DNA from 3 places in the Cryobacterium sp. Sr3 genome. Region 2 is predicted to be linked to each of the others. Evidence: predicted binding sites of a transcription regulator. Region 2 holds the regulator's gene; each other region holds the start of a gene.
The links. The regulator LexA, encoded in region 2, represses DNA repair genes until DNA is damaged. The targets are predictions, from matches to a motif close to TCGAACANNTGTTCGA.
Positions count from the first base shown of each region.

Region 1: a site for LexA is predicted at 2,973-2,988, ahead of E3N94_RS09190 (DUF222 domain-containing protein). Genes of this name have one in related genera too.
Region 3: a site for LexA is predicted at 1,924-1,939, ahead of E3N94_RS12150 (HNH endonuclease signature motif containing protein). Genes of this name have one in related genera too.

Region 1 covers NZ_SOFA01000033.1:38,455-47,959, reverse strand. Annotated here, with positions in the region: gene E3N94_RS09205 (DUF4395 domain-containing protein) at 95-601, shown strand; gene E3N94_RS16555 (cytidine deaminase) at 728-1,075, opposite strand; partial or broken gene E3N94_RS09200 (recombinase family protein) at 1,136-1,302, shown strand; gene E3N94_RS09195 (DUF222 domain-containing protein) at 1,914-2,171, opposite strand; gene E3N94_RS09190 (DUF222 domain-containing protein) at 2,140-2,898, opposite strand; gene E3N94_RS09185 (helix-turn-helix transcriptional regulator) at 3,098-3,379, shown strand; gene E3N94_RS09180 (hydroxymethylglutaryl-CoA reductase, degradative) at 3,641-6,016, opposite strand; gene E3N94_RS09175 (hypothetical protein) at 6,013-7,080, opposite strand; gene mvaD (diphosphomevalonate decarboxylase) at 7,083-8,093, opposite strand; gene E3N94_RS09165 (hydroxymethylglutaryl-CoA synthase family protein) at 8,283-9,505, shown strand, end outside.
Region 2 covers NZ_SOFA01000032.1:25,797-35,301, forward strand. Annotated here, with positions in the region: gene E3N94_RS08795 (ATP-dependent helicase) at 1-1,784, opposite strand, end outside; gene E3N94_RS08800 (SseB family protein) at 1,995-2,795, opposite strand; gene priA (bifunctional 1-(5-phosphoribosyl)-5-((5-phosphoribosylamino)methylideneamino)imidazole-4-carboxamide isomerase/phosphoribosylanthranilate isomerase PriA) at 2,779-3,525, opposite strand; partial or broken gene hisH (imidazole glycerol phosphate synthase subunit HisH) at 3,583-4,206, opposite strand; gene hisB (imidazoleglycerol-phosphate dehydratase HisB) at 4,212-4,835, opposite strand; gene E3N94_RS08820 (histidinol-phosphate transaminase) at 4,862-5,941, opposite strand; gene E3N94_RS08825 (LysM peptidoglycan-binding domain-containing protein) at 5,991-6,347, opposite strand; gene lexA (transcriptional repressor LexA) at 6,631-7,335, shown strand; gene metE (5-methyltetrahydropteroyltriglutamate--homocysteine S-methyltransferase) at 7,529-9,505, opposite strand, start outside.
Region 3 covers NZ_SOFA01000038.1:129,735-139,239, forward strand. Annotated here, with positions in the region: gene dapE (succinyl-diaminopimelate desuccinylase) at 1-83, shown strand, start outside; gene E3N94_RS12140 (hypothetical protein) at 59-1,276, shown strand; gene E3N94_RS12145 (DUF3117 domain-containing protein) at 1,340-1,516, shown strand; gene E3N94_RS12150 (HNH endonuclease signature motif containing protein) at 1,947-3,494, shown strand; gene E3N94_RS12155 (O-methyltransferase) at 3,763-4,395, opposite strand; gene E3N94_RS12160 (Sec-independent protein translocase TatB) at 4,482-4,862, shown strand; gene ppk2 (polyphosphate kinase 2) at 5,446-6,411, shown strand; gene E3N94_RS12175 (succinic semialdehyde dehydrogenase) at 6,453-8,003, opposite strand; gene E3N94_RS12180 (Mrp/NBP35 family ATP-binding protein) at 8,062-9,228, opposite strand; gene E3N94_RS12185 (DUF1003 domain-containing protein) at 9,221-9,505, opposite strand, start outside.

The DNA.
Region 1 (9,505 bases), on a different contig from region 2:
ATCGCCGGGCCGGAGGCATGGGTTCGATATCCTAGGAACATTGAGATGTCTTAAGAAAAGACGAATAGCCCCTGTCTGCGAAATGGGGTTGCCTATGGCCAGCATTAAGGAATCGAAGGTGGCGGCACTGAGAGAACTAACGAAGACCAATCTGGATAAGCAGGGATTCGGAGGCCTCGATGATGAAGCCAAGTCTTGTTACGCATGGCCCCTACGATTCACACCGGCAGTGGGCACTGTCTTGATCGTTCTCGGATTGATTTTGCAGTCGCCTATCATTCTTGGATTGGGTGCAATCGTTCCTCTCACAGGTGCACTATTTCCCCGTGGCATGATTCTCGATCTGGTCTATAACTTGGTCGTTCGCCATATGTTTCGCGCTCCGGCGCTTCCCCCCACGCCGAGTCCACGACGGTTTTCCTACCTGCTGTCCACCGTGCTACTTGCAGGTGCGGCCTTGTCCTTCTATTTCGGATTATCAGCACTGGGAATCGTGCTGGGAGGAATGGTAGCTCTCGGCGGCACAATTCTCACCACGACCCATTGGTGTCTCGGATCGTGGTTGTACAGACTAATTCTTCCTCACGCAGCAGCAAGGTGAAAAGGTCGGGTCCACGCCGCAGAACCACAGCTCGGTCGGGTTGCCTCATCAGGAACTGTCAACGGCGTTATGGGAAGCTATCCGTTCGTGAGGCACCCGGCCGTCCCGTGACAACTCATGGTCGAACTAGCCAGCAACCGAGCTCGCCGCATCAGCTGTCGCTTTCTCTTCGGCAAGAACTTGGCGATCGCGGCCGCACGGGGTTTTCACGCCAAGCCCACTGTCGCCCACGGCGACAATCGCCGTGAGCTCGCGCGCTCCGGAGGTTCGTGCTGATCCCAGCGCGACGAGCTCAGCGCAGGAGCCACCCGTGAAATGATAAACGTTGACGCCGACGTGGATATGTCCCGTGGCATCACAAACGGCAGCCCCGACTGTGTGTACCCCGCCTTCAACGTCCGCGTTGGCATCAATTGCCTCTTCCGCTCTCGCAATGAGTTCCAGGTCGTCACCGGTGAGTTGGCGCACATCCATTCCAGCATTCGCTGTTGGGACGTCCGTCGCCGACGTATGTGCTGGATCTATATCTACCGGGTGCCCGATAGCCGGACGTTCACCGATCAAGGGTGACCGGCACGAACCGGGCGCGGCCAGGACTACGAGAAGCGCTGGCTGCATGCCGGGCCGGGGACACGCTTGTGGTCGCCAAGCTCGACCGCCTCGCCCGGTCACTGCGCGACGGGAAAGACATCGTCGATGACCAGAAACTGCACCACACCACACACGGGTGTAGGCGGTTCAGGAAGGCTAGCTTTCGTGGCGCTCGCGGGCGCTACAGCGCGGTGGAGCCAGCGGAGGCGTGTCCCTCGATTCCATGAATTTTCAGAAGATTTTCGTCGAACGCCAGAGGATCGGCAAGATCATTTAGAAGAATCGCGAGGAACTACGTAACCAGCACACGGGGTCAGGCCGAAGTTTTGAGTTTTGCAATCTACCCACAGCGAACACGATGGGTTGATTGCCGTCCACCCATTCGGACAGAAAGGCCCCCGAGAGATTGGGGGCCTTGTGTCGTTCCGGTAGTTTCAGCTCCGGTGGTCGAGCCCGTCGAGACCCGGCGACCCGTCCCGCCCTACAGGTTCGCCCGCTTGCTCGGCAGAGCGATCAGTGTCCGCTTCGGGTCAACCTCCACCGGTGGCCGCAACCAATGCTGAGTTCCGGTGCGGCTGATCGTCCAATGCTGGTTGTGCAGCAGCAGATGGTGGGGATGACAGAGGAGTACCCCGTCGGCGAGGTCGGTGTAGCCGTTGCCTTTCGACCACTCGTTGGTGTGGTGGGCTTCGCTCCAGGCCGGTGATCTGTCGCAGTCGATTCAGAGGCATCCGCCGTCACGCACAGCCATCGCGGCGCGCTGTTTCTCGGTGAAGAGTCGTTCGTCGCGGCCGACGTTGATGATCTGGCCGTTGTCGTCGAATTTGATGCCGCGGGTGCCGGCGTCGCAGAGCAGCCGGTCGATGGTTTCCTGGGAGATGGGGAAAGGGCTGCCCTCGATCTGCCCGTGAGCGGCGGGTTCGGCCGGCCCGTGTTCGTTGACCTGCTCAGTCGAAGGTGGAGAGCACGAACTCGCCATCTTCGGGCGCGAACAGCCCGCTGAGTCGTACGTCGCCGTTGCCCAGCCGGTAGACCCGCAGGTAGCGGTCGTCGTAGGCCTGCTTCTCGCGGGCGGCGATGCCGGCCTCATCGAGCCGGTCGCGCATCCGTCTCGCCCGTTTGAAGACCTCGTCGGCATTCAGTGACGACGCCTCGGTGAGTAGCGCTTCGAGTGCCGCACCGAGCTTCTCGGCGGTGACCGCGGCGTCGATCTGGCCGAGCCCTGAGCGGATCGACTCGGCCGCGTCGACGGAGAGGGTGCCGGCGGTGACGGCCCGGGCGATCGGCGCCTGCCACGGCACCTTCGCCTCGAACTCGGCGACCTCGGCGGCATCCGCGTCGGGCGAGGAGAGCGCCGCCTCGACCTGCTTCTCGGCTGCTTCGGCATCAGCCATCATGGTGCCGACGGCGACCATTTTGTAGGCGTCGCCCTTCGAGGAGCCGGTCCACTTCTGGATGAGGGCCTCCGGCGAGAGAAACCCCTGCTGCGCCGCCAACCCGGAGTGGCCCAACTCCGGCCGGGACCGCCGGGCGATGGTGCCGGCCATCCACGCGGCGCGGGTGTCGAGCAGGCGGCGAGCCGCCGCGATCTGCTTCTGACCGGACAATACCGCGGCATCAGCCAGCGCCTCATAATCGGCACTCGAGGAACCCAGCAGGGCGACGGCATCGGCCGCTTGCCTGAGGTCATCCGCGAGATTGATCATGATACGAGAATACCTCAAAGCGAACACAGAGTCGAGAGTCTGTCAGTATTTAGAGACTCGATTCAGAGTTTATCTCGAAGGTTTGTTCACAAGTTCAGAGAGCGGCTCACCGGGTCTCGACCAGCCCGACCACCGTGGATTCGACTGACGGGTTGGGGTGGGCGATCCGAGGGGGACATCCGTCGTCTACGCTCGGGCTATGTCCAGACCGGCGCGACCTGCTCCCCGTGACCTCGTGGTGGGGTGGCCCGACGTGCCGTCGGCGGGCGCCGTCGGCGAGGTGGCCCGTCAGTTCGCGGTGAACGTGCAGGCCGCAATCGGCGAGCGGAGCGTGCGCGCCGCGGCGCGCGATGCCGGGCTCGACCACACGACACTGCTCTCGGTGCTGCACGGGCGGTCCTGGCCGGACCTGGCGACCGTGGCCCGTCTGGAGAACGGTTTGGGTGTCGACCTGTGGCCGGGGCGCGTGGGCCCGCCGTAGGGCCGCCGATTGAGACCTGCGCCGCGAGGCGGGCAGGCAGGCCTGGCAGACGTCGAAGATACGTCTATCCACAGCCTTGTGGATAACCCTGTGGACAGCAGAGTGAAATGTGGCTTTTGCCCGCATAATTACTGGAACGCCCGGTGTGGATAACTACGCGTGAAACCTGTGGACGACTGCCATAATCGCCTTTTATCGCTGTCGGGAATGGCAAGATGCCCAGCTCCGAATACCTCAAATACAGGTTCGAATTTCGGGTGCTCAGCGAATCTCGGTGAGGTAAGTCGTGTAGCCGGCGCTGCGCATCGCGGTGATGATCGGTTCGGTGCCGCCAGGTTCGGCGATAGCGATCATGGCGCCGCCGCCCCCGCCACCGGTCAGCTTCGCTCCGAGGGCGCCGGCGCGGCGGGCGATTGCCACGAGTGACTCGATCTCCGGGCTCGACACCTGTAGCGCGTTGAGCAGTCCCTGATTGATGTTCATCAGTTCGCCGAGCTCGGCGATGTCGCCGCGGCGGAGCGCGTCTACCCCGGCCAACACCAGCCCGTCGATCTGGCTGAAGATCGCGTCGTAGCGCGCGGGGTTGCGCTGCCAGGCGCTGCGCACGAGGCCCACGGTCTGCTTCGTCAGCGACTCCACCCCGGACAGCCCGATGACGATGGGGATCGGGTGGGGAGTGAAGATGTCGCGGATCGTGTGGCCGCCCGGGGCATCCGATCTCTGGAAAAGAACCGACCGGCCGAAGGTGGCGACGGTGTTGTCGATGCCCGACGGGGTGCCATGCACGATCTGTTCGCACTCGAAGGCGAGGCTCGAGACCTCGGCGTCGCTGATCGTGAGCTGGAAGCTGTCGGCGACGGCGCGGATCAACGCTACCGCGAACGCGGCGGAGGCACCCAGGCCGCTGGCGCGCGGCAGGTGAGAGAACACGTCGACCCGAAGGCCGGCGTCGGGCACGCCGAGCCGGGTGACGATCAGCGCCGCCACCCGGTGCGAGAGGTCTGCTCGGATCGGTTCGCGCACCGAGCCGTCGACGTCCCGGTCGGCGATGACCGGTTCGCGGAGCGACGCCTGGCGGGTGACCTGCGCGCGCACCGACAGACCGATCGGCGCGGCGATCGCGTGGTAGCCGTAGACGACGGAATGCTCGCCCATCAGGATGATTTTACCGTAGCCGAGGTGGGCATCCGGGCCGGGGGCGCCGGGGGTGAGGGCAGCAGCGCACGTGGCGGAAGCGCTGGGCGTAAGGGTGGCCGTGGGTGCGGGGTGAGCCGCGGGCAAGGCGACGACGGCGGCGGTGCCGTACCCGGCATCCGGCGCGGCCGGCTCAATAACCCGGTCGCCGTCACTGCTCTCTTCGAGGGCCTGCATGATCTGGCGCGCCTTCCACACCTTGATCTCGCCGTCGGCAATGAGCCTCTCGACGACCTCCTCGAACCGGGCTCCACTGGCGCCGGCGGCAGCCGCCACGGCCCGCGCGTGCAGGCGCATATGGCCGTGCTGGATGCCGTTGGTCGACAGGGCCTTGAGGGCGGCGAGATTTTGGGCCAGCCCCACGGCGGCCATCACCTCGGCCAGCTCGGGCGCTGAAGACACCCCGAGGATCGTGTGAGCGAGCCGTACGGCCGGGTTCGACTCCACCTGGCCGCCGACCGTGCCGACCTTCAACGGGATGGTCAGTTCGCCGACGAGATCGCCGGCGTCGTTCACGCTCCAGGTGGTGAGCGGGCCGTAGCCGTCGCCGCGGCCGGCGTAGGCGTGGGCCGCCGCCTCGATCGCCCGCCAGTCGTTGCCGGTGGCGAGGGCGACGGCGTCGATGCCGTTCATGATGCCCTTGTTGTGCGTGGTGGCCCGGTAGGGATCCATGGCCGCGAACTCGTTTGCGAGCACGATACCGTCGCGCACGCGTTCGCCGGGGAAGTCGGCGGTCTCGAGCAGCGCGTGCGGGATCACGGCACGGGCGCGCACCAGGGCCCGGTCGGTGAGGTTGGAGAGGATGCGCAGGAACACGCGGCCGCCGCTGATCTCCTCGACCAGTGGGGCGAGCCGTTCGCACATCGAGTTGACGAGATTGGCGCCCATCGCATCGCGGGTGTCGACCAGCAGGTGCACGACGAGCAGTTCGCCGTTCTGCGCCGTCGCACCGCGCAGGAAGACCTCGATGCCGCGGGCGCCGCCGCCGCGCGCCACCATTTTCGGATGCCCGCTGTCGGCCAACGCCACGAGCTCGTCGCCGCGCGCGAGCAGGTCAGCCCGGGCGCGCTCGGGGTCGATAAGGTCGACGACCTGGATCTGGCCGATCAGCAGCGGCTCGTCGGCGACGCTCGTGAACCCGCCGGCCTGGCGCACCAGCCGGGCCGCGGAGCTGACCGCGGCGACGATCGAGGGCTCTTCGACCACCATCGGCACCAGGTGGTCCCGGCCGTTGATCCGGAAGTTCAGGCCGAGTCCCATCGGCATTGAGAAGACGCCGATCACGTTCTCGATCAACCGGTCGGCGGCCTCCACGTCGAGGGCGGACGTTCCGTCTGCGAGGTGCGCGGCGGCATCCGTCGACAGGACACCACGTTGCCGGAGGAGCGCGATGCGTTCACTGACCGACAACTGGTAGAAGCGGGGGATGCGGGACCGGCTCATGACGCGGTGCCTCCCTGTAGGCCGGCGGCGAAGAAGCCGAGCGGGACGATGGCGGCCCCGGCCCGGGCGAGTGCCCTGGCGAGTCGCTCGGTGGGTTCTCCAGCGTAGCTAAAGGCCAGACCGACGTCTCCGCCGCCGGCCCCGCTGGTCTTGAAGATGCCGCCCTTGCGCCGGGCGAGGGCGTGCAGTTCACGGTGTCGCTCGCTCACGATGCCGGCCTGGGCATGCGCGTCGAGTTGGGTGAGCGCCGCGAAGTAGTCGGAGGCGAGGCTCAGAAAATCGGCCGGGCTGGCCAGCGCCGCCTCGGCCTGTTCGGCGAGGTGTTTCAGCCGGTCGAGGTCGGCCCGGTGCCGGGCGGGGTTCTCGGCGGCGTAGTCGGCCACGCGGCCCACCAGACGGGTGGTCAGCGCACCCTCGCCGGTGACGACGGCCGAGATACAGAGCTCCTCCGGCCAGCGCAGAGGCACCACTGCGGCACCCGGGGCATAGCGGATCAACCCGCCGTGCACGCTCGCGGCCACGTCTCCGCCGCTGCCGGCGCCGTTCTGCGCGCTGCGGTGGGCGGCGTGGGCCAGGCGGAACAGCTCGTCCCGGTCGAGCGTCAGGCCCAGGGCGCGGGCCAGGGCGTCGGTCAGGCCGGCAGCGGTGGCGGCGCTGGAACCGAGGCCGAGCTTGTGGCCGCCCCGGGACAGCGCGCTGCTGTCGATGGTGATGGCGAGCGGGGCCTGACTCTGCGGCAGCACCCGCGCCTGCAGCGCAGCGGCCTGCACGGCGACGCGCACCTGGTCGAAGACGCGGAGGTGGTCGCGCTGCTGGTCGGTGAGCCCGGCCGGGAGGGCGCCATCCGTGCCCAACACCAGGTTCCGGATGCCCAAATTGGACGCGCTGACCTGCCAGGAGCCCGTGGGTGACTCGTCGACCGTCACCTCTGCGCGTCGGTCGACGGAGGTGAGCAGGGCCGGCGCGCCCTCGAGCACGGCGTACTCGCCCAGCAGGAAGAGCTTGCCGGGCGCGGACGCCCGGATCGTCGGCTTCGGCGGAGGCGTCGGCAGAGTCGTCGCCATGGTCATTCCAGCCGGCAGGCGGCCGGGCCGAGCGCGCTGATGCGCGCCTCGAGCACGCCGGGCACGAGCACCATCGCCCGCTGAACCGCGGCGGCGTCGCCGGGCAGGCAGAGCACCTTGACTTGCGGCCCGGCGTCGATGGTGAAATAGGCCGGCACGCCCTGGGCGCGAAGACCCGCCACGGCGTGCATCGCGGCGACGGTCGCGGCGTTCCAATAGATCAGTGCGGGTCGGGTCGTGAGCATCAGGGCGTGCAGTTTGAGGCAGTTGTACTCGGAGAGCTGCCCGAGCCGGGCGAAATCGCGGTCACGGATGGCGGAGCGCATCTCGTTGAGGTCGTCGTCGGCCGAGTCACGCCAGGCCTGGTAGAACGGCGAGGAGGCCTTGCTCTCGTTCATGCCGATAGTGGAATTTATCGATTTCTCGCCGTGCTCGGTGATCGCCACGACGACCGCCAGCGGCCAGCCCGCCCGGTCGAGCAGCTCTTCCGCGTAGGCGTCCGATCCGTCGGCGGCGGTGCCGGCGTGCATCTCGGCGAAGCCGCCGAAGATCGAGCGGGCGGCCGAGCCCGAGCCGCGCCGGGCCAGGATCGACAGTTCCCGGTCGGCCAGGGTGAGGCCGGCGGCGCCGGACGCGGCAACCGCGAGGGCGGCGAAGCCGGATGCCGACGAGGCGAGGCCGGCCCCGGTCGGAAAGTTGTTCGTCGACGTCACGATGGCGTTCAGTCGGGCGGCGGACAGGCCCATGCTGGCGGCATGCCCACGCACCAGATCGAGAACGTGACTGATGCGCGTGGCCGGGACGCGGCATCCGGCCAGCCACAGTTCATCGGCGACCAGACCGGGCGTGAAGGTGACGCGGGTGTCGGTGTAGAGCGCGTCTAGCGTGACCGAGATGGAGCCGACCGCGGGCGTGTTCAGGGCGGCGTCGCGCTTGCCCCAGTATTTGACGAGGGCGATGTTGCTGTGCGCGCGGGCCACGGCGGTGGCGCCACCATCGATGGGTTGGTCCACAGTGGTGCTCCGATCGGGTTCACTCGATTTTAGTCGCTTCCCGGGGGGCCGCACCGCCGTGATCGGGTCGGTTCCGCCTGACGATCTGATCCTGGTCACCACTTTCACCAACCGATCCGTTGATAATGGAGTGGTGCGTTTGAGACCCGGTGTGGGTGAACAACCACGCCAAACCTGAAGAGGGAACTGTTGACGCCTGGAATTAGTGGATTCTCCCTGTTCGTGCCGCCCTACCGGGTGCAGCTCGAAGCCTGGTGCGACTGGAACGACCAGCCGTGGGGGAAGGTCCGGAACGTCGTTGGACGCAGCTTCCGCATGCGCGGCCCAGGCCAGAGTGTCTACACGCTCGCGGCGAACGCGGTGTGGCGTTTGATCCGCGACTACGACATCGACCCCGGTCAGGTCGGCCTCCTGGCCCTCGGCACCGAATCCAGCAGCGACAACTCGGCCGGTGCGGTCATCGTCAAGGGCATGGTCAACGATGCCCTCACCGCCCATGGCATGCCGCTGCTCGCGCGCGACTGCGAGGTGCCCGAGTTCAAGCAGGCCTGCCTCGCCGGCGTCTACGGCATCAAGGCCGCCCTGCGCTACCTGGCGACGGATGGCGTGGGCCGCCAGGCCATCGTCGTCTCCGCCGACATCGCCGAATACGCTCGCGGCGGCAGCGGCGAGCCCACCCAAGGTGCAGGCGCCGTCGCTGTGCTCCTGGAAAGCGAGGCCCGACTGCTGGAAGTAAATCTGGCCGGGTCCGGCAGCGACTCCGACTACCGGGTGGCCGACTTCCGCAAGCCGTTCGCGCGCTTCCGCGGGCAGCCGCCCCGCGACGACGGGCAGATGCAGGACCTGCCCGTGTTCAACGGCCGGTACTCGACCAGCTGCTACATCGACGCGACCCACCACGCGATGACGGCCATGCTGGGAAAGCGCCCCGGCAATTCCCTCGATTACTTCAACGAGGTCGACCGGGTGTTCATGCACCGCCCGTACCACCAGATGCCGGCGACCGGCTGGGTGATGGCCTACCTGTTCACGCTCGCGGCCGACGAGGAATCGGGCCGCGACCAGCTGCGCGCGCACTGCGCGGATGCCGGGATCGACGCCGACCTCCTGCTCGCCGAGATGTGCGCACCCTCGCCGTTCCACGGAAACGGGGCCGACATCGGCGAGATCATCGGTGACGTCTTCCCGCTGTCCCGCCGCCTGCGCCAGCACCTGCGCAGCACCGAAGTCTGGAACACCCTGGTCAGCGAGAAGCTCGGCCTCGGCTCGGACGCCATGCGCGACCTGGGCAACCTCTACACGGCCGCCCTGCCGGCGTGGCTCGCATCCGGTCTGCAGCACGCACTGACGGAGGGCCTCGAGCTCGCCGGCCAGGAGTGGCTGGCGCTCGGCTACGGCAGCGGCGACGCCGC
Region 2 (9,505 bases):
TCCTCGTCGAGCTCCCCCACCCGGCGGCCGGTGGCCTGGTCGCCGCCGACCATGAAGACGCCGAATAGGCCGCGGTCGGGGATCGTGCCGCCGCTGGTCACCGCGAGCCGTTGCGCGCCCGGGCGCCCGGTGAGGATGCCCGTCTCCCGGTCCCAGACGATGCGGGGGCGCAGCTCGGCGAACTGGTCGGAGGGATACCGACCGGCAAGCAGGTCGAGGGTGGCCTCGTAGGCCGACCGCGGGAGGGCGTGGAAGGGGGCGCTGCGGCGCACGGTGTCGAACCACTCCTCCGCGTGGATGGGTTCGAGGGCGGTTGCCGCCACGGTCTGCTGGGCGAGGATGTCGAGTGGGTTGGACGGCACCTGCAGGGATTCGATCAGGCCGGCGGCCATGCGCTCGGCGGCGACGGCCGCGTGGATGAGATCGGCCCGGTGCTTGGGGAAGATCACGCCCCGGGAGACCTCGCCCACCTGGTGCCCGGCCCGGCCGATTCGCTGCAGCCCGCTGGCCACGGACGGCGGCGACTCCACCTGCACGACCAGGTCGACGGCGCCCATGTCGATGCCGAGTTCGAGGCTGGACGTCGCCACCACGCAGCGCAGCCGCCCGGCTTTCAGGTCGTCTTCGATCAGTGCGCGCTGCTCCTTGCTGACGGACCCGTGGTGGGCGCGGGCAAGCAGCGGCTCGGCCCCGGCGCTCTGGCCGCTGGCGCCCATGAGCGCGGCCGGCGGGCCGGGTGCCGCAGTGCCGACGGGCGCGAGGGCAGGCATCCGCTCGGTCATCACGGCCGGTATCGCGGCGGGCACGAGCTCGTCCTCGAGGCGTTGGGCATAGATCTCGTTGAAGCGCGCGGTCAGCCGTTCGGCCAGACGGCGGGAGTTGGCGAACACGATCGAGGAGGTGTGCGCCAGCACCTCGTCGACGATTGCCTCTTCCACATGCGGCCAGATGGACCCGGTCTGTGGGGCGGCGGCGGCCGTCGAACCCTCCCGCACCGGTGCCGGGCCGACCTGGCTCATGTCGTCGACGGGAACGACCACGCTGAGGTCGAATCGTTTGGTCGACACCGGTGCGACGATCTCCACCGGTGCGGACCCTCCGAGGAACCGGGCGACCTCGGCGGCCGGTCGCACGGTAGCCGACAGTCCGATGCGCTGGGCCGGGCGGGTGAGCAGGTCGTCGAGCCGTTCCAGTGAGACGGCCAGGTGCGCGCCGCGCTTGCTCGCCGCGACCGCGTGCACCTCGTCGATGATGACCGTGTCCACGGCGCGCAACGATTCCCGCGCCGCCGAGGTGAGCATGAGGAACAGCGATTCTGGCGTGGTGATCAGGATGTCCGGCGGCGTTTTGACCAAGCTTCGGCGTTCCGTGGCCGGAGTGTCCCCCGACCGCACGCCGACGGTCACCCGGGGCGGGGCGAACCCGAGACGCTCGGCAGCCTGGACGATGCCCACCAGCGGGGCCCGCAGATTGCGTTCCACGTCGACGCCGAGCGCCTTGAGCGGCGAGATGTAGAGCACGCGGGTTCCCGGCGCGGTGACCCGGTCAGGACGCGCCGAGGCTTCCGAGACATCTGCGGCCTCTGCAGTATCCGCGGCCAGGCGGTCGATGGCCCAGAGGAACGCGGCGAGGGTCTTACCTGACCCGGTGGGGGCCACCACCAGCGCGTGCGAGCCCCGAGAGATGGCGTCCCACGCCCCGAGCTGGGCCTCGGTGGGTGCGGCGAAGGCCTGCGCGAACCAGGCGCGGGTGGCCGGGGTGAATCGGTGCAGAACCTCGTTCATACGACTATCCTCGCCGATCCGCCTGAGCCGGGCCACTCGAACCAATTCGACGGAGATTCTGAGCTAAAACGGGCTTTCCCGGACATCCAGGACCGATTTTGCCACAATCTCCGTCGAATTCGTTCGTGGCGGAGGCGGGGGCGCGGGCGGAACGCGGAGCGCGGGGCCCGGAACCCGGAACCCGGAACCGCCGACGATGGAAGAGGCCGCCTAGGCGGAGGGCAGCAGCTGCACGGTGAGGGAGTCCACCTGGGTGGCGATGACGTCGCTCGATGACCAGCGAGCCGCGAGCCGGGCGAGGGTCGCGTCGAGCTCGATGCGGGTCAGGCCGTCCACGAGCTCGAGACGCACAATTAGTTCCGGTCCGGCGAGGCGGGCGGCCGGGTCGCCGGGGGCCAGCTCAACCCCGAGCACACTCAGTTCGGTGGACACGGAGTCGGCAAAGGCATCCGCGACGTCGCGACTGGCATAGCTGGGGGTCCAGGGCAGGGACTGGGCGATGGCCCACAGGGCCGGGCGCCGCACCACGAACTCGGTGGGCGCGGTCGGATCGAGCACGACCAGATCGGTGTTCTCCTGAGCCGCGGCCAGCGCGACGCGCACGCCGTCGGCCGGGACCGGCCGGGCCTGCGTGTTCCACGCCGTCATCGCCGCGACCGAGGAGAACACGGGAAGCACCGTGCGGCCGTCGGGCCCGGCCACGGTGATGATCGACAGTTCCTGGGTCTTGTCGACGCGGAGGCCGGCCTCGGTGGTGCCCGATTGGCCGAGTTCGGTCACCAGGGGAACGAGCAGCCGTGAGCCACGGATGGCGTCGACCACCGTCTCTTCGCCGGCCTCCCGAGCCTGGAAGCGGCGCACGGCCGCCAGCAGCGGCTCGGGCGCGAGCCCGTCGTCGTCGCTGTGCATGTTGGGCTCAAACTGTCGTCCCTCCCACGGTTGCCCGGCGGAGTCGCCCCCTCCGGGTCCGCCGGGAAGGCCGGTGGAGCCGAGGTTACGCGCCCGCGACATCCAGCGCCTCGCTCAGGGTGAACGCCCCCGCGTAGAGGGCTTTTCCGACGATCGCGCCCTCGAGTCCGAGCGGTACAAGTTCGCGCAATGCGCGGAGGTCGTCGAGGCTGGAGATGCCGCCGGAGGCGACGACCGGTCGGTCAGTGCGCTCCATCATCTGGCGGAGCAGGTCGATGTTGGGGCCTTGCAGCGTGCCGTCCTTGGTCACATCGGTGACGACGTAGCGCGAGCAGCCAGCCTCCTCGAGACGGGCGAGCACCTCCCAGAGGTCCCCTCCCTCCCTGGTCCAGCCGCGGGCGGCGAGGGTGGTTCCGCGCACGTCGAGCCCGACGGCGACGGCGTCCCCGTGCCGGGCGATGACCTGCGCCGCCCACTCCGGGTTCTCCAGTGCCGCGGTGCCCAGGTTGATCCGGCTGACGCCCGCGTTCAGGGCCGCGTCCAGCGACGCGTCGTCGCGGATCCCGCCGGAGAGCTCGATCTTCACGCCCGTGACCTCGCGGATCACAGTGCGGATGACATCCGTGTTGTTGCCGCGACCGAAGGCCGCGTCGAGGTCGACGAGGTGGATCCACTCGGCGCCCTGGCGGGCCCAGTCAAGTGCCGCGTCGACGGGGTCGCCGTAGTTGGTCTCGGTGCCGGCTTCGCCCTGGGTCAAGCGAACGGCCTTGCCGTCGGCCACATCCACGGCGGGCAGCAGAACGAGACGGAGGGAAGGGGTATGCACAGTCATGGGTGTCCTCGGTTGGGAATGGTCGCGGCGACCGGGTCAGTCAGGGAAAAGTCAAGGTCAGTTCTTGACTGTGCCGAGCCAGTTATGGAGCAGACGGATGCCTGCCTCACCGGATTTCTCCGGGTGGAACTGGGTGGCGGTAAGCGGTCCGTTCTCGATGGCGGCCAGGAAAGGTTGTCCGTGCTCGGACCAGGTGAGAATCGGTTTCGGGAACGGCGGCATGACGTCGAGGGACCATTCCTGGGCTGCGTAGGAGTGCACGAAGTAGAAGCGCTCCTGCTCGAGGCCATGGAACAGCGTCGAGCCCTCCCCCGGCGTGACCGTGTCCCAGCCCATGTGCGGCAGCACCGGCGCCGTCAGCTGCGTCACGGTGCCGGGCCATTCGCCCAGCCCCTCCGTGTCCACGCCGCGTTCGACGCCGTGCTCGAACATGATCTGCATGCCCACGCAGATGCCCAGCACCGGGCGTCCGCCCGCGATCCGGCGGTCGATGATCTCGTCGCCGTGCACCGCCTTCAGAGCCTGCATGACGGCGCTGAACGCGCCCACGCCGGGCACGACGAGCCCGTCGGCCTCAAGCGCCTGACGGCGGTCGCCGGTCAGCGTCACCTCGGCCCCGGCGAGTTCGAGTGCCTTGACGGCGGAGTGCACGTTTCCGGTGCCGTAGTCGAAGACAACGACGCTGGTCACAGCGCACCCTTGGTCGAGGGGACGCCGGACACCAGCGGGTCGAGCGCCTTCGCCTGGCGGAACGCGCGGGCGAACGCCTTGAATTCGGCTTCGGCGATGTGGTGCGGGTCGCGGCCGCCCTGCACGGTGACGTGCACCGTGAGGCCGCCGTTGAAGGCGATAGCCTCAAACACGTGGCGCACCATGGAGCCGGTGAAGTGGCCGCCGATCAGGTGGAACTCGAAACCGGCCGGCTCGCCCTGGTGCACGAGGTAGGGGCGCCCGGAAATGTCGACGACGGCCTGTACGAGGGCCTCGTCGAGCGGCACGACGGCGTCACCGTAGCGGGAGATGCCGGATTTGTCCCCGAGAGCCTGCTTGATCGCCTGGCCGAGCAAGATGCCGACGTCCTCGACTGTGTGGTGCACATCGATCTCGATATCGCCGCGGGCGCGCACGGTGAGGTCGGTCAACGAGTGTTTCGCGAAGGCCGTGAGCAGGTGATCGAAGAACGGGACCGACGTCTGGATGTCCGACTCACCGGTGCCGTCGAGATTGAGCGACAGGTCGATGCTCGACTCGCTGGTCTCGCGCTGCAGGTGGGCGAAACGGGGCGAGGTGGTCGCGAAAGAGAAGCTCATACGACTAGTTTATTGGCCCGCGCCGTTCACGGCCGCCCAAGCGCCTCGAGGGCGTCGAGGAACGCCGTGGTCTCGGCCTCGGTGCCGGCGCTGACCCGCAGGTGGCCCGGGATGCCGACGTCGCGCACAAGGATGCCTTCCGCCAGCAGCGCCTCGAAGGTGGCCCGAGGGTCCTCAACGCCGCCGAACAGCACGAAGTTACTCGCACTGCGCAGCGGAGTGTAGCCAAGCCGGGCCAGTTCGCTCACGATGCGGTCCCGCTGCCCGCGGATGTCGTCGACCATGGCAAGCATCGCGGGCGTGTGGACGAGCGCGGCGACCGCGGCAGCCTGGGTGAGCGCGGACAGGTGGTAGGGCAGACGAACCAGGCGGAGGGCATCCGTCACGGCGGGATCGGCGGCCAGATAGCCGACGCGCACACCGGCGAAGGCGAACGCCTTGCTCATGGTGCGGGACACCAGCAGGCGCTCCCGGCCGGGAAGCAGGCTCAGGGCGGTTGGCGCGTCATCCGTCCCGAACTCGGCGTACGCCTCGTCGACGACAACGATGCCGTCGCTCGCATCGTAGACGGCCGCGATCGTTTCCAGGGACAGGGGCGTGCCGGTGGGGTTGTTCGGCGAGCAGAGGAAGACGAGGTCAGGGGCAACCCGGTCGACCCACTCGAGCGCCGTGGCCGGGGAGAGTTCGAACTTTGCGTCACGACCGCCCGCGATCCAGCGGGTGCCGGTGCCGGAGGCCAGCAGAGGGTACATGGAGTAGGTCGGCGCGAAGCCGAGCACGGACCGACCCGGGCCGCCGAAGGCCTGCAGCACCTGCTGAAGAACCTCGTTGGAACCGTTGGCGGCCCAGATGTTCTTTCGGGTGAGGCCGTGACCGAGATAACGGGCGAGGGAATCCCGCAGCTCGGTGAACTCCCGATCGGGGTATCGGTTCACGGTCGTGACCGCCACGGCCAACGCCGCCACGATGTCCTGCGCCACCTCAGCCGGGATGCCGTGGGTGTTCTCGTTCACGTTGAGAGCCACCGGCACGTGCAACTGCGGCGCCCCATAGGGAGTGAGTCCGCGCAGATTATCGCGAAGGGGCAGATCGTTGAGACTGGTCACTCCCCCAATATTACCGGGGTGAGACCGGCGGGGGCTCGCCGCGGGTAGTTCACAGGTCGTTCGGAAGCGCCAGCCGCTGACCGGGCTGCACGCTGTCGGACGGCAGCTGATTGAGGCTCACAATCTCGGCGATCACCTCGCGCGGATCGGACGTGGGCGCGATTGTCTCGGCAAGTTGCCAGAGCGACTGCCCCGACTTGATGGTGACGTAGTCGAAGGCCGAGGCCACGTGAGCGACGGTCGAGTTCTCGGCGGCGGCGATGCCTCCGTTGAGGGCGACGGCCAGGGCCACGGCCACGAGCGGAAAGGCAGCCAGGGACGTGAAAACGATGCGACCGCGCCGGGTGAGTCGGAGCCGGGTGCGTCCGGTCGCGATGGGGGCGCCTCGTTCAAGTGCAGTGCTCATGTGATACCTCCTGTGAGAAGACGCATCCGACTCTCGGCCGGGAGAGCCGGATGCGAACTTATGTTCCGAATGTATATTCGATTATTCGAACAATCAAGCTTTATTCGGTAGTTTCTGCAATATTTATTCCGACCCACTCGAATACATGTTTGTTTAATGAGCTCAACGCGGATACAGTTTCGATTGTTGATTGACACTCAATCAGGCACCCCCGACATTCGCGTGAATCGGCGGCATTCGCTGCTTGCTGCCAGCGCATCAATCAAAACGAGGAGCGACGAACGTGGCACAGAACACCAGCGGTCCCCGCGACAAGGGCGGCACCAGACGGCGCAAGAGCCTCAGCGAGAAGCAGCTCGCCATCCTCGACGTCATCCAGCGCTCGGTCAGCCAACGCGGCTATCCGCCGAGCATGCGCGAGATCGGCGACGCCGTCGGCCTGTCGTCACTGTCGAGCGTCACCCACCAGCTCAACCAGCTGGAACTGAGCGGTTACCTCCGCCGAGACCCGAACCGTCCCCGAGCACTGGAGGTGCTCATCGAGATTCCGCAGTCGCCCGAAGACACGACGGCCGGAGCCTCGGAAAGTTTCCACACCGGAGTGCAGGTCGGCGACGCCGCCATGGTTCCGCTCGTCGGTCGCATCGCCGCCGGCATCCCGATCACCGCCGAACAGCAGATCGACGAGATTTTCCCGCTACCCCGCCAGCTGGTGGGCAAGGGCGATCTGTTCATGCTCAAGGTGTCGGGCGAATCGATGATCGACGCCGCCATAATGGACGGCGACTGGGTCGTCGTGCGGCAGCAGAAGACCGCCGAAAACGGTGAAATCGTTGCAGCCATGCTCGACAACGAGGCAACCGTCAAGGTCTTCCGCCAGCGCGACGGGCACACCTGGCTACTGCCCCGCAACACCAACTTCGAACCCATCGTCGGCGATCACGCCGAGATTCTGGGGAAGGTTGTGGCAGTGCTGCGGTCGGTTTAGGGCATCAGCACTCAAGCACATCAGCATTTCAGGCCGACTCTTGGTCTCGACGGTTTCGACCAGCGTCGTGGAGACGCGCGCGTGTTGAGTCACCATGGTTATTTCGGTCGGGTCTTGTGAGCCGGGTCTTGTGGGCCGGGCACGAACACTGTTCTTGGTGTCGTGCCCGGCTTTTGTGTGGGTGGAGGCGGGGTCAGGCGGAGACGGAGGAGGTCAGGCGGGCGCGGAGGATGCGGGTGGCGGCGAGCATGTTGTGCAGGGACTGGACGGTTTCGGTGTAGCCGCGGGTTTTGAGGCCGCAGTCGGGGTTCACCCAGAGCCGGGTGGCCGGGATGGCCGCCGCGGCGCGCTCGAGCAGGTCGGTGAGTTCGGACACGCTCGGCACACGCGGCGAGTGGATGTCCCACACTCCCGGGCCGATACCGTGGTCGAAGCCCTGGGACCGGATATCGCCCACCACCTCCATGCGAGAGCGTGCCGCCTCGATGCTGGTCACATCGGCGTCCAGGTTGCGGATCGCGTCGATGACCACCCCGAACTCCGAGTAGCAGAGGTGGGTGTGGATCTGGGTGGCCGCGGCCGCACCGGCCGTCGCCAGGCGGAAGGACCCCACCGACCAGTCGAGGTATTCCGCCTGGTCCTTCTGCTTCAACGGCAGCAGCTCCCGCAGCGCGGGCTCGTCGACCTGGACGATCTGAATGCCGGCCGACTCCAGGTCGGCGATCTCGTCCCGGAGGGCCAGGGCCACCTGCCTGGCCGTCTCGCCCAGCGGCTGGTCGTCGCGCACGAACGACCACGCGAGGATCGTGACCGGACCGGTGAGCATCCCCTTGACGGGCTTGGGCGTCAGCCCCTGCGTGAACGCCGACCACTCGACCGTGATGGGCCGCGGCCGGGACACGTCACCCCAGAGGATCGACGGGCGCACACACCGGCTGCCATAGGACTGCACCCAGCCGTTCTCGGTGACCGCGAAGCCGTCCAGGTTCTCGGCGAAGTACTGCACCATGTCGTTGCGTTCCGGCTCCCCGTGCACGATCACGTCGAGGCCGATGTCTTCCTGCAGCGAGACGACCCGACGGATTTCGGCGCGCATCAGGTCCCGGTAGTCCGCGGTGCTCAGCACCCCCCGTACCAGCTGCGCCCTGGCCCGACGGATGTCCCCGGTCTGCGGGAAGGATCCGATCGTGGTCGTCGGCAGGAACGGCAGCCCGAGGGCCATCTCCTGGGCTGCCACTCGGGCTGCGTAGGCGCCCCGGGTGAAGTCGCCCGGAGCGAGCGCGTCGGCGCGCACCCGAACGGCGCCATCGTGGACTCCGGGAGCCACCCCCCGCGCGTCGAGGGCCGCGGAGGCCGCAGAGAGGTCGATCTCGATGGCACGGCGACCCAGACTGAGGCCGCGGGCGAGTGTGGCAACCTGCGCGACCTTCTGATCCGCAAAGGCCAGCCAGGTCTTCAGGTCGTCGTCCAGCGCCGATTCGTCGTCGACGTCGTGGGGAACGTGCAGCAGCGAGGTAGAGGTGGAAACCGAGATCCGCGGCGAGAGGCGGACCAGGCCGGCCGCCGTGTCGAAGGCGGCGGCCAGGTCGCCGCGCCAGATATTGTGGCCGTCAATGACGCCAGCCACGAGAGTGGTCGTGTCGAGTCCGGGGGTCTCCGCCGGCACGCTTCCCCGCACGAGGTCAAGCCCGATGGCTTCCACCGGGGTGATGGCAAGAACGGGTAGGGCGTCGTCGAGGCTGCCGTACGGCGCGGCGACAAACAGGGCCGGACGCTCGGCGACGGCGCCGAGGGTGTTGTAGGCGAAGCGGAGGCCGGCGAGGGCATCCGTTCTCGGGATGTCGATGCTCTCGCTGACCAGGGCAGGCTCGTCGAGCTGCACCCATTCGGCTCCAGCGGCGCGCAGCCGCTGCAGGAGGGCGGCGTAGACCGGCACAAGGTCGTCGAGGCGGTCAAGCGGACTGAATCCGGCCGGGGCCTCGTCGCTGGGCTTGCTCAGCAGCAGGAAGGTGACCGGGCCGACGATGACGGGCCGGGTCAGGAATCCGGCCGCCTTCGCCTCCTCGAACTCGCGCACCAGGCGGGTGCCGGCGAGGGTGAACTCGGTCTCGGGGCCGATCTCCGGCACCAGGTAGTGGTAGTTGGTGTCGAACCATTTGGTCATCTCCAG
Region 3 (9,505 bases), on a different contig from region 2:
CCGACGACGAACGCGTCGCCCTGGCGCAGATCACGGACTGCGAGGACGGCCTTCGCGCGTGGCTGACCACAAGCGTCGGGTAGCCGTGGCGTCGTCCGGCTGGAAGGCCGGCTACCGGCTCACGCCGTGGTGGGCCCTGGTCGCCCTGATCTGGGCCGCGTCCCGGCTCGTCACGACCACCCTGGTGCTACTGCTTGCGAATGTGCAGGGTGCCAACCCGTGGACGGGCGTGTCACCCGGCTACGCGGAGTTCGCGAACATGTGGGACGCCCGCTGGTACAACATCGTCGCCGTCGCGGGCTACCCGTCGACACTGCCGCTCACCGCCGGCGGGGAGATCGCGGAGAACGCCTGGGCCTTTATGCCCGGCTACCCGGTGGTCGTGCGCCTGCTGATGGTGCTCCTCGGGCAGCCGTGGGCACCCGTGGCCGTATTCGTGTCCCTGGCCGCCAGCCTCGGCGCCGCCCTGCTGTTCTACCGGCTGATGCGCACTGTACAGGCCTCCGGGACGGCGTTGTTCGCGGTGGTGCTGTTCTGTGTGGCCCCGCTGTCGCCCGTGCTGCAGTTCGGTTATGCCGAGTCGCTGTACCTCTTCCTGCTCACGTTGGCACTTCTCCTGCTGCTCGAGCGGCGGTATGTGCTGCTGTTCCCGGTGATCGCCGTGATGGCGCTGACCCGGCCCAGCGGCCTGGCCTTCGCGCTCGCCCTGGGGCTGCACGTCCTGCACCGCTGGCTTGCCCGGACACAAGACCCGTTTTCGGTGCGCGAACGGTTGCTGGCGTCATCCGTTGCCGTGTTCAGCGGCATTTCCGGCCTGGCCTGGCCGGCCATCGCCTGGATCGCCACGGGGTCGATCACCGCCTACACCGACACCGAGCTGGCCTGGCGGTCGGCCTACATCGGCTACCAGGAACTCGTTCCGTTCACCGCCTGGTTCCAGGGCGGTGTCTGGTGGCTCGGGATGCCGCTGGGCATCATCGTTGTCTCGGGGCTCATCCTGGCGTTCGGCCTGACCCTGTTGCTGCCGGCGGTGCGCCGACTGGGCACTGACCTGCGGTTCTGGCTCGCCAGCTACGGCCTCTACCTGCTAGCGGTGTTTTTCCCGCAGTCGAGCACCTTCCGCCTGCTGATGCCGATGTTTCCGTTGTTGGGTGCCGTGGCGCAGCCGCGGAGCGCCGTCTACCGGGTGGGCATCGTGCTGCTGTTCATCGCCGGACAGTGGGGCTGGCTCCTGCTGTGCTGGGGGGTCGACGGAGCGGACTGGACACCTCCCTAATTACAGTCTCAGCCCGTAATGGCAGATAATAGAAGTTCAGACGAATGAATGGAAGGGGAGTTCATGGCGGCCATGAAGCCAAGGACCGGAGACGGGCCAATGGAGGCTGTAAAAGAGGGGCGCCTTATCATCGTGCGTGTTCCGCTCGAAGGTGGAGGTCGACTTGTCGTCTCTGTGAACGACGCTGAAGCCAAAGAGCTTCACGATGCCCTCGCCGGTGTAGTCCAGCCGACCGTATAGTTCCAGGATCGGCCGCGCAGCTCAGGTTGTGCGGCCGATCTTTTTTGCCGACCTGGAGCGGATGGGTTTCCCGCGGACAGCCGTCGCACCGCCCGTAGGAGGTACCCGTCACCGGGCCCGCCACCCGCATCCGTCGGCACGTAAACGTTGAGAATCTTAGGAAACGCCGGTTTGGGCGCCATCAGTTCCGGCGTGTCGCGTATTTATCCGAGTTGACGTCACGACGGATGCCCCGGGCTGGCTGCGCTCGCCGCCGGTGGTTAAGCGTGCCAAAACCCGGCAGTCCAGCCTGCAAACCCGCGCCGCACCATCCGTGCCCCGCGCCGCCACCCCCTTCTGTCACCAAATCAATTAGAACAGGAAAACGAAACTCAACAGTTATATTCCCTCAGCTATTGACTCCACCTTAGAACGTGTATACGATATATGCATGGCTGGAGGCCCCACTCCGCACCACCCCACCGCCTCACCGCAGGCGGTGCCTTCCCTCGCGCAGGCACCCCGTGCACAGTCATCCCTCGTGCAGCAGTTGCAGCAGGCCCGTGATCTGGCCGTGGCCGTGCTCGACTCGGTGTCTTTCTCGCTCCTGGGCGAGGCGGACGCGATGATGGTGCTGGGCACGGTTGAAGACCTCGGCCGTCGGGTCGATGCGGCCAGGGTTGCCTCTGCCGCCGACATTTCGGTGCGGTCCCGCCGCATCCTGGGCCATGAGTCCCTGGCGTATAAGAACGGGGCTAGCAGCGGCATCGACCTGATCACTCGCCTGACCCGCGTCTCTTCCCGGGAGGCGAACCGGCGGGTGCGCCTGGGCGAGAACGTCACCCCGCGCCGGGCGGGCACCAGCATGTTGCCGCCCTACTACCCGGCCGTGGCCGATTCCCTCACCGCCGGGGACCTCGGCGTGGACGCGGCCGAGAACATCGTCACCGCCCTCGACCAGGTCGCGGCCCGGGTCGCGCCCGACGAGCTCGGCACCGCCGAACGTGCCCTGGTGGCCAGTGCGACCGGCGCCGTCACCGACGACACCCGCGGCCTGCCCGGGGAGGGGTTCGCGTTTCCTGCGGACCTGGTGCGGGGCATGGCGGGGCAGTGGCAGGCCCGCCTCGATCCCGACGGCACCGCCCCCAACGAGCCCGTCGCCGAGGCCCGCAGCACTGTCGGCTTCGGGCTCTTCCGCGACGGCCTCTACCCGCTCCGCGGCGGAGTCACGCCGGAGCTCCGCGGCATCATGAACGCCATCTTCGACACGTATCTCTCCGCCCACGCGGCGCCGGCATTCCCCACGGCCAAGGAACAGGCGCGCATGGCGGCCGGGCAGCTGATCCCGGGGGCGGAGGCCGCGGCCCTCAGCGACGACCGTAACGGTGGTCAGAAACGCGCCGACATCCTCCGTGGTGTGTTCGAAGCCGCCACCCGTGACGCGGGGACCCCGACCATGGGCGGCGCCGCCCCCACCGTCATGATCCACGTCAACCAGGCCGACCTTACCGCCGACCATGGGGTGGGTTGGATCGACGGCGTCGAAGCGCCGATCTCTCTGACAAGTGTGAAGCAGGCGCTCTGCGCCGGCGGATTTCAGGAGATCCGGTTCGGGCCGCACAACGAGGTCCTCAGCCTCAGCACCGAGAATCGTTTCTTCAACCGGGCCCAACGCCGCGCCATCAGCGCCCGCGACGGCGGCTGCATCATTCCGGGGTGCACCGTGCCCGCCGCCTGGTGCGAAGTACACCACGTGATCCCCTGGCACCGCGGCGGAAAAACCGAGATCACCAACGGGGTCCTGCTCTGCTGGTACCACCACCACAGCATCGACACCTCCGGCTGGAACATCCGCATGATCCGGGGCACACCCCAAGTCCGGGCACCCTACTGCTACGACCCCACCCGCACCTGGCGGGCCGCGGAAGGGAACCCGGCCAACCGGGCACGGGCACGGGCACGGTCTCGGCCTCGGCAGGCTCGACCAACGTCAGGGTGAGTCCCCGGGATCGGGTCACCGGTCTCGTCCGGCTCGACCGACGTCAGCTTAAATCCCCGGCCGCGAGCGACCTGAGCCCGGTGGTCGAGGTCGTCGAAACCAGGCGGGCCATCTTCCGAACCCGGCCCGGGGCATCCGTTAGCGCGGGTGGCGACAACGGATGCCGGTGTGGGGGCCTCCGAGGCCGGCGCACCGGGTCTCGACAGGCTCGACCACCGACAGGCTCGACCACCGATCGGCTCGACCACCGGAGGGTGTGCTCGACCGTCTAGGCGCGGAGCTTGGTGATCTGCAGCAGGCCGTCGCCCACAGGGGAGAGGGCACTGATGACTGCGGTAGACGAGGCGATGACGGTCAACAGGGTGCGGAAGCCGGTCGCCACATCGTCGCGCTGGGCCGGGTCGGCCACTCGGCCGCGCCAGAGCGCGTGGGCCACGAGCACGGTTCCGCCCGGACGGGCCAGGCGCAGAGCATGCTCGACATACTCGATCACACACTGCGGATCGGCGTCGACGAACACAATGTCGTAGGAGTTCTCGTTCATGCGCGGCAGTACATCCGCTGCCCGGCCCGTGATCAGGCGTACCCGGTTCACGGGGATGCCGGCTTCGGCGAAGTTGGCTTTGGCGTGCTGCTGGTGGTCGACCTCGGTGTCGATCGAGGTGAGGGTGGCGCCGGGGGCGCCGGTGAGCAGCCAGATGCCGGAGACGCCGGCACCGGTGCCGACCTCGAGAATGCTCCGGGCCCCGGTGGCGGCCGCGATCACGGCCGATTGAGCGCCGACCGCCGGAGAAATCGCGTCGATTCCGAGTTCGAGGGACTGCTGTCTGGCCCGCGCCACAGCGTCGGACTCCACGACTGAGTCGTCGGAGAATTTCCAGTTCAGATCTTTGTCAGACACAGCGCAACTCCAGTAGATGAATGGGTCAAGCCTAAGGGGGGCCGGGCATGGTCCGGGGAGGCCTCGCCGGGGGTTATTCTGGGGGAATGTTCGGTTTGACCTTCGAGAAGATATTACTGATCGGGATTGTCGCCGTCTTCCTGCTCGGACCCGAACGGCTTCCCCACTATGCCGCCCAGCTCGCCCGCCTCGTGAAGCAGCTCCGGAACCTGGCCAACGGGGCCAAAGACCGGATGCGGGACGAGATGGGCCCGGATTTCGACGACGTCGACTGGAAGAAACTCGACCCGCGTCAGTATGACCCGCGCCGCATCATCCGTGAAGCTCTCACCGACGAAGACGAGCTGAAAGGCCAATCGGCGACCGTGTCGCGGGCGGTGCCGAACCCCGACGGCGCCTATCTGCAACGCAAGCGCGCCAGGGAGGCCGCCACACTGCCGGCGCCCTTCGACTCCGAAGCCACGTAGCCACGTAGCCACGCAGCCACGAAGCCACGCGGCCAAACGAACCAGGTGACGAGCACACCGGACGCGGCGTATTCGAGCTGGCGGACGTCGGGAACGGGTACGTTGGGCAGGTTGGTCAGGTTGGGCAGGCCGGGCACGTCGGGCACGTCGGGCACGTCGGGCACGTAGACCCGCGACACGGGCCGAGTGCACTCGGATCGTGTTCCCGACCGCTGCGATGACCTCGCCGGACAGCCCGAATGACGAGAAGTCCTCGTCGACCACGATCAGGCGCCCGGCCGGAAAGAGCGATGCGCGGAAGGTCCCCTGGTTGGCCGCACCCTCGCCGGTGTCCGCCACGGCCGCTCGGTCGTCGCCCAGCCGGGAAAGGGCGACGGCCTGTCCGACGGCGGGCGGTAGATCGTCGGCGATGATTCTCGAGCAGGAGAAATGCGTGCCGGGGTCGAACAGGTGTATGTGCCACTCGAGGCTGAGGCCGAGGGCCGGGCGGTGAGCGGCGCAGTGCGCACCAGAATATGCAGGCCGGGCCATACGGGCGATGCGTGCACGCTACGCTGAACCCACGTATCTGAGGAGTGTGACCGTGTCGAAGCCGTCGAACACCCACGCGAAGCCCAAGCGGGTGCCGCTGCCCGTCTACTCCGCCGAGTTGCGCAATCTGCAGACCGAGTTGGTCGCCATGCAGGAATGGGTCAAGGAGTCCGGGGCCCGCATCGTCGTGATCTTCGAGGGCCGGGACGCGGCCGGCAAGGGGTCCGCGATCAAGCGGGTCAGCGAGTTCCTCAATCCCCGCGTCGCCCGGATCGTCGCCCTGCCGGTGCCGACCGAGCGCGAGCGCGGCCAGTGGTACTTCCAGCGGTACATCGAACACCTGCCCTCCACGGGTGAGATCGTGCTGATGGACCGCTCCTGGTACAACCGCGCCGGCGTCGAACACGTGATGGGGTACTGCACCCCCGACGAGTACCGCCGGTTCCTGCACCAGGCGCCCCTCTTCGAACGGATGCTGGTCGAAGACGGCATTCTGCTCGTCAAGTACTGGTTCTCGGTGTCCGACACCGAGCAGGAGAGGCGGTTCCGGTCACGGCTGAACGACCCGATGCGCCGCTGGAAGCTGTCCGGGACCGACCTTTTCTCGATCACGAAGTGGGTCGATTATTCCCGCGCCAAAGACGAGATGTTCGTGCACACCGATCTGCCGGAGGCCCCATGGTGGGTCGTCGAGAGCGAGGACAAGCGGGCCGCGCGCCTCAACATGATCAGCCACCTGCTGTCGATCGTCCCCTACACGCATCGCGAGCCGCCCCAGGTGACCATTCCGACTCGCCCCGCCGGCTCGGAGTACGAGCGCCCGCCGCGCGAGCTGAACCGGCCAGTGCCGGACATCACGACCACGCTGGGAAAGCCCACGGCGAAGCCGAAGGGCAAGGCCAAGATCAAGAAGAACGCGAAGAAGGCGACCAAGGCGGAGGCGGCGAAGCTGGCGCCGGAGAAGGCGGCCCAGCAGGCGGCCCAGCAGGCGGCGGCGTCGGCCAAACTGTTCGTCTGAGCCGGGTTCGCGGAGCCGGGTCACGGCTCTGCTGCCCGGGGTCAGCGGCGGCGGATGCCCTTCAGCACGGCCGCCAGCAGCAGCATCGGCCCGGCCAGCCGCTCGAAGTCGTGGCCGGTGCGCGGCAGCTGCACGAGACCCGTCGGACGCGCGATGGTGACGGCGTCCACGAACCTGAGCAGTCCCTCCGGGCCGTTGCGTCGGCCGAGACCGGACTGCTTCAGGCCGCCCATCGGGGCCGCCACCGAGGAGAACGACCCGCGATAGCCCTCGTTGATATTCACGCTGCCGGCCTCGAGGGCCCCGCCCACGCGCAGAGCCCGCCGCACGGAACCGGAGAACACCGACGCGTTCAGCCCGTAGTCGCTGTCGTTGGCGGCCAGGATGGCCTCCTGCTCCGAGTCGATCACGGTGACCGCGACCACAGGGCCGAACGTTTCGCCGGCGAAGCACTCCATCGCCGGGGTGACCCCGGTCAGCACGGTGGGTTCGTAGAAGAACGGTCCCAGGTCGGGGCGGGCACGGCCCCCGACCTCGACCGTGGCGCCGTGGGCGACCGCGTCGGCCACCTGCGCGCTCACCCGGTCCAGCTGGGCCTGCGAGGTGAGGGAACCGACGTCCGTCGTGTAGTCGTAGTCGGCGCCGAGCCGGAGCGACCGGGTGACGGCCACGAATTCGTGCAGGAACGCGTCGGCCACACCTCGCTGCACGAAGATGCGCTCAATCGACACGCAGAGCTGGCCCATCGCCGTGAAGCAGGCCGGGGCCGCGTCGGCGGCCGCGCGGGCCGGGTCGGCGTCGTCAAGCACGATCAGCGGGTTCTTGCCGCCCAGCTCGAGCGAGACGCCGGTGAGGTTGCCGGCCGCCTGCGCCGCCACCCGCTTGCCCGTCGCGGTCGACCCGGTGAAGCAGACGTAGTCGGCCTCCGCGGTGACCGCCCCGCCGATCTCCGCGCCGTCGCCGACGACCACGGCCCAGAGCTGCTCGGGCACGCCGGCGTCGATGAATGCCTGACGCAACGAGAGGATGCTCAGCGCACCCTGGTCGTCGGCCTTCTGCACCACGCCGCAGCCGGCGGCGAGGGCCGGCACGACATCCATGGCGGCGAGGCTGAGCGGGTAGTTCCACGGGGTGATCACGCCCGCGATGCCTTTGGGCCGGTAGCGCACAGTGGCCGTGATGACGAGCGGGATCGCGGAGTGGCGGCGCCCGCCGCGCAGCACGCGCGGCGCGGCGAGGGCATTGAAGCGGGTGACGCCGGCGGCCTGGAAGACCTCCTCGAAGGCCTGGCCGCGGGTTTTTCCGGTCTCCGCCTGCACGGTGTCCTGCAGCAGCCCGCGTCGCTCGAGGATCAGGTCGTGCGCGCGCAACAGGATCGCTCGGCGCCGTGCGAACCCGGCCCGCACCCAGGCCAGCTGGGCCAGGCGTGCCTGCGCGTAGGCCGCCTGCACGTCGGGCAGCCCGCTGACGGGCAGCTCGTGCAGCACCTCCCCGGTGAAGGGCGCGATCACGGTGACCGTGGCTCCCGTCGTGGAACGTATGGAGCGGGTGAGAGTCGTGATCCCGGCAGGGTCGAGGGGGGAGGCAGGCATGCCGAAAGTCTAGGTGGGGGCGGCGCGTGCGCTCCGCCGCGGCGCCGGTGCGGCGACGCTACTTTGGCGTGATGCCGAGGCTCAATCCGGAGAGGCCGCGCGCCCGGGTGGCGAGGCGGTCGGCAACCAAACGGATGGCCACGGCCGCGGGGTCGGTCGGGTCGCCGTGCACCACGGGCACCCCGGTGTCCCCGCCACTGCGGAGCGGCACGCTGAGGGGAACCTGGGCGAGCAACGGTACGGGGAACTCGTGCCCGGCGCCGAGCCGGCGCGCGACCTCGGCGCCACCCCCGGAACCGAACAGCTCCAGCACCGTGCCGTCGGGCTGCACGATCCCGGCCATGTTCTCGATCACGCCGTAGATGGTCTGGCCGGTCTGCCGGGCCACGACACCGCTGCGTTCGGCGATGTCGGCGGCGGCCGGTTGCGGGGTGGTGACGACGATGACCTCGGCCTGGGGCAAAAGCTGCCCGACCGAGATGGCCACGTCGCCGGTGCCCGGCGGCAGGTCCAGCAGCAGGATGTCCAGGTCGCCGAAGTAAACGTCGGTGAGGAACTGGGTGATCGTGCGGTGCAGCATCGGCCCGCGCCAGGCGACCGCGACGGAACCGTCCTCCACGAACATGCCGATCGAGATGACCTTCACGTCGAAGGCGATCGGCGGCAGGATCATCTCGCCGACCTGGGTCGGCTTGACCGCGGCTGACTTGCCCGTCTCGGGGGAAGGCGAGGTGACCAGGCCGAGGAGTCCGGGGATGGAGAACCCGTAGACATCCGCGTCGACGATGCCGACCCGCAGGCCGCGCTCGGCCAGGGCCACGGCCAGGTTCGCGGTGATTGTGGACTTGCCGACCCCGCCCTTGCCGCTGGTGATGGCGTAGACCCGGGTGAGCGAGTCCGGGCCGAATTGGTTGCTGCGGGCTTCCTTGCCGCCGCGCAGCTTCTCCGTCATCGCTCGGCGCTGCTCGCGCGTCATCACGCTCACATCCACGGTCACGTTGCCGGGGCCGGCCACGGACTCCACGGCGCGCAACACATCGCGCTCGATCTGCCGGGCCGCCGGGCAGCCGGCGATGGTGAGACGGATCCCCACGAGGGCGCGGCCGTCGACGATCCGCACCCCGGCGACCATGTCGAGGTCGGTGATCGGCTTGCGGATCTCCGGGTCGATCACCCGGGCCAGGGCGGTGAGCACCTGGTCGGCGGAAAAGAGGGGCTCAGGCACTGGGCGATCGCTCCTCGCGGTCGCGGTCTCGCTCGCGGTCGCCCTTGCGGAGGCGTTTACGGGTCTGCTTGTCCGGGTCTTCGCGCTCTTCCAGGTTGTCGAGAAGGGCGCGCAGCTCGGAGCGGAGGAAATCGCGGGAGGCGAGGTCCTTCATGCCGAGGCGTAGCGCCACCACCTCCCGGGCGAGGTATTCGGTGTCGGCCAGGTTGCGTTCGGCGCGCTGCCGGTCCTGTTCGAACTGCACCCGGTCTCGGTCGTCCTGGCGGTTCTGCGCCAG